2 regions of the Pseudarthrobacter sp. 1G09 genome follow, and region 1 is predicted to be linked to the other one. Evidence: predicted binding sites of a transcription regulator. Region 1 holds the regulator's gene; the other holds the start of a gene.
What was found. Region 1 encodes HspR, which represses chaperone genes until heat shock. Its sites were predicted from a motif close to AAGTTGAGTCNNNNNGACTCAACTT; they were not measured.
Positions count from the first base shown of each region.

Region 2: the regulator HspR is predicted to act here: its motif matches at 789-813, upstream of clpB (ATP-dependent chaperone ClpB).

Region 1 is NZ_CP188306.1:4,127,941-4,130,133, forward strand. Features, by position in the region: gene ACP3TD_RS19035 (aldehyde dehydrogenase family protein) at 1-453, shown strand, start outside; gene ACP3TD_RS19040 (hypothetical protein) at 463-849, opposite strand; gene ACP3TD_RS19045 (heat shock protein transcriptional repressor HspR) at 1,035-1,460, opposite strand; gene ACP3TD_RS19050 (DnaJ C-terminal domain-containing protein) at 1,476-2,193, opposite strand, start outside.
Region 2 is NZ_CP188306.1:3,993,550-3,995,742, forward strand. Features, by position in the region: gene clpB (ATP-dependent chaperone ClpB) at 1-757, opposite strand, end outside; gene ACP3TD_RS18485 (S1 family peptidase) at 1,033-1,785, opposite strand; gene ACP3TD_RS18490 (sulfate/molybdate ABC transporter ATP-binding protein) at 1,953-2,193, opposite strand, start outside.

The DNA.
Region 1 (2,193 bases):
CAGAACAAAGCGCAGTACGACGTCGTCGCGACCCTCGTGGAGGAGGCCAGGGCTTCCGGAGCACGAGTCCTCCTCGGCGGGAACCCGGACTCCAGCCAGTCCGGCTACTTCTACCCCGCCACGCTGGTGGCGGACATCGACAACGGCAATCCGCTGGTGGCCGAGGAACAGTTCGGCCCCGCACTGCCGATCATCCGCTACGGCAGCATCGACGAAGCGGTGGAGATGGCCAACGCCCTCGACGTCGGCCTCGGCGCCTCCGTCTGGTCCTCCGACCCCGCGGCTGCCCGTGCGGTAGCCGCGCGGCTGGAAGCGGGCACCGTCTGGATCAACCGGCACGGCGTCGTCGATCCGCGGATTCCCTTCGGCGGGGCCAAACAGTCCGGCTACGGCCTGGAATTCGGCGCCGAAGGCCTCAAGGCCCTCGGCGTCCCGCAGGTCATCAACGGCTAGGGCTCCGGCTCACCCCATGGCAGGGGCCACCGACGCGCGGCCGGACAGGTGGCGGCGGGCCCAGCGGGCGAGCTTCCTGCCCTTGCCCTGCCACCAGTTGTCCTCGTCCTTGCCGTAATGGAACCGGAAGATGATGGCGGTGAGCACGAACATGCCCATCACCACATCGATCCACGACGACACCACGATGGCCACCAGGACCGTCAGGGCATCGGCGATGACCGCCGGGATGGCCAGGGTCCGGAAGACGGTGCTGGCCACGTAGCGCCGGTGCGACCGCGGAACGGACGTTGCCCGGACCATGTCAAAGCAGACGCACACCACCACGACCGTCTGCCCGATGGCCAGCAGGGCCTGTCCGGGCACCGAAGCGCTGAAGGACGCCACTGCTTCCATTCCCGGGCTCATGGCCGGGCCTTGAGAAGAGAACCAAACATGGAATAACCCCCCAGAAAAGAATGGAACCACTGCTTCAGCAGTGGTTCCATTGAAGGTTTCCGCGGGCGGGGACACACGAGTAGCGGGTACTCTAATTTTGCCGGGCGGCCGGAGGCCGGGTACTGAGAGGCAGGCAGCTGCTGCTACTGGCCGATGGCGCGGGGCCGCCACAGCACCACGGCCTGCGGCCGCGGACGGGGGCGCTGGCCGCGGGCCAGGCTCACGACGTCGCCGGCCGCGCCCGCGGCGAAGATGCGGGAGTCGAACGCCTGCGGGCGCCGCCCCAGTTCCTCGGTCAGTTCCAGCACGCGCCGCTGCAGGGCAGACACCTGGTTTTCCAGTTCCAGGATGCGTTTGATCCCTTCGAGGGAGACGCCTTCCTGGGACAGCCGCTGCACTTCGCGGAGCATGTTGACGTCCCGCTGCGAGTACCGCCGGGATTTCCCGGGGGCACGGCTGGGTTTAACGATGCCCAGGCGGTCGTACTGGCGGAGCGTCTGCGGGTGCATGTCAGCCAGCTCAGCCGCCACGGAAATCACGAAGATGGGCTGGTCAGCGTTGATGTCCACGGCACACCTCCTCCGCTACAGCCGGGCCTTGGCGGCCAGGCCCTCTCGAACGTCGGCACCGGCCGTGGCCTCGGCGAAAGCCTTCACCGCGGCCTCGGCCTCCTTGTTCAGGTTCTTGGGAACCGCGACGTCGATGGTCACCAGGAGATCGCCCGTAGCCTTCGAGGTCTTCACGCCTTTGCCCTTAACCCGCAGGGTACGGCCCGACGGCGTGCCTGCCGGAACACGGACCCGCACCTTCTCGCCGTCGATGGTGGGCACCTCGATGTCGCCGCCCAAAGCAGCCTCGGGGAAGGTGACCGGGACGTGGATGCGGAGGTTGTCGCCGTCGCGCGTGTAGAACTCGTGCGGCTTGACCGAGACGGCAACCACCAGGTCGCCGTTGCCGGCCTGGCCGGGCTGGCCCTTGCCGCGCACACGGACCTTCTGGCCGTCCTTGATGCCGGCGGGGACGCGAACGTCGATGACTTCGCCGTTGGGTTCACGCAGGCCGATGGTGGTGCCGCGGATGGCACCGGAGAACGAGATGCTGGTGGATGCGGTGCGGTCCGCGCCCTTTTGGGGTGTCCGCTGGAACCCGGGCGAGCCGCCGAAGCCGCCGCCGAACAGGTCCGCGAATTCGGGCGGAATGTTGCCGGAGGACGGGTTGAAGCCGCCGGCGTGCCGCCCTGTGTTGCCGGTGAACAGGCCGCCGAACAGGTCCTCGAACCCGCCGTTGCCGCCAGCGGCACCG
Region 2 (2,193 bases), 130 kb from region 1:
CGCGGTACTTGGCGCCGGCCACCATGGATGCCAGGTCCAGGGCGATCAGCGTCTTGCCGCGCAGGCTTTCGGGGACGTCCCCCGCCACGATGCGCTGGGCGAGTCCTTCCACCACGGCGGTCTTGCCCACGCCGGGCTCCCCGATGATCACCGGGTTGTTCTTGGTGCGGCGGCTCAGTACCTGGACGATCCGGCGGATTTCGGTATCGCGTCCAATCACCGGGTCCAGCTTGCCGGAGCGGGCCATGGCCGTGAGGTCGGTGCCGAACTTCTCCAGCGACTGGAAGGTGTTTTCCGGGTCCTGGCTGGTGACTTTCCGGTCGCCGCGGACGCCGGGCAGGGCGGCCACCAGGGCTTCGTGGGAGGCGCCGGCGTCGCGGAGGAGGCGCCCGACGGCGTCACTTCCGGCAGAGAGGCCCAGCAGGAGGACTTCGGTGGACACGAAGGTGTCGCCGAGGTTTTCGGCCTCGGTTTTGGCGTTCTGGATGGCCTGCAGCGCCGGGCGCGAAAGCTGGGCCTGCTGCGAAGATCCACCCGAAGCCGAGGGAAGTGACTTGATGGCGCTGCTGGCCTGGACACTGACGGCATCCGGTTCGGCGCCGGCGGCCTTCAGCAGTGCCACCGCCACGCCGTCGCGCTGGTCCATCAGGGCCTTGAGTATGTGGGCGGGTTCCACCTGCGGGTTGCCGGCCGTTGAGGCGTTCATGGCGGCAGCCGAAAGAGCCTCCTGGCTCTTGGTGGTGAATTTGACGTCCAAAGAGGGCTCCTTTCAGGGGCGGGCTTTCTTGAGGTTGAGTGTACTCCGCTCAAGTTTGAAAAGCGCAGCCCTTTGGCCCTGTTTTCCCACAGCGAACCTTCGGCGCTTCCCTGCAGGCCCGATTCCCGGCGGGCCTGGTTCCCAGCAGGACGTGCAAAACCGGCTGGCGGCTCCCCCAACAAGCCACCCGCCGGCCGGCCGGCCCCACGGCATCCCTCGCGAACCGGCACCGCCCACCCCTTACCGGGACGGCCGGAATTCGAGAAGACCGGAACTCAGGAGGCGCCCACCCCTGAGACGCTGGTGATCCAGCCAAGGTTGCGGGACACGGACGCGTGGTCGTTGTAGTACCTGGTGAAGCTGGACGGGTTGGGGCTGGGCAGGATGCTCGACGTCGACAGGACACCTGCCAGCTTGCCGTTGACAATGAGCGGACCGCCGGAGTCGCCGCCCAGGGTGTGCCCGCTTTGGGACTGCGTCCGGACGGAGGCTCCGCCGTAGGTGTCCGCGCCCTGGCCGGCCACGGTGACGTCGGCCGTCTTGAGATTGTAGGACATGGTGCCCGCGCCTTCGGTCTGGTCTCCCCAGCCGTACACCTTCGCCGGAGCCCCGATGGCGGGGAACGAGCTGGAGAGCCCCACGTAGGAGCCGTAGTGCGGGGTGGACAGTTTCAGCAGCAGGACATCGCCGGTGCTGGAGGCGTAGCGGGCGGCCACGGTCTTCACGGTGCCGCCGGCCTCCAGATAAGTGGTCCCCAGCCGGACGGACTGCAGGGAGGCGGAATTGCAGTGCTTCGCCGTGATCACCCAGCTGGCCGAGATCTGGCTGCCGGTGCATCCTACGTTGGTGCCGGTGGCATCGAAGGAAATCTGCGCTGCATAAGGGGCTGCGGAAATGGTGGTGGTGCTGCCGCCGGCTATATCGGGACTTCCAGTGTCACCGCCCGGCGCGGGCGCGGCCTGCGCGGGCAGCGGGCCCATCAGCGCAGCAGTCGCGGCAACGGCGGCAAGGATTCTGGCGATTTTCACAGCGGTGGCTCCTTCGCAGGTGACCCCGCACCGCTGCCGGTTGAGGCGCGGACGGGGTCGGTTCCGGTTGATGGGTGGCGGCGATGGCCTGCCGCCCATCCGTACGGTACCGGAACGTTGTGAAGTTTGTCACTGAGTTTGACAAGACGTGTAAATAAACTTGTAAATCATGTCGCGTAGATGGAAACCGCCGCGGACTTGATCACGAAGTGGGCCCGGACCCCCGGCGCCAGGCCCAGCTCTGCCGAGGCCGCAGGTGTGATGTCCGCGGCCAGGCCGCCTCCACGCACCCGGATCTGGTCTCCATGGGGCTCAAGCTCGGTGACCTCCACAGGAAAGGAATTGCGGGGGCTTCCGTGTGCGTCCGTCAGGAACACGGACACGGCCGACGGCGGAAACACGGCAGCG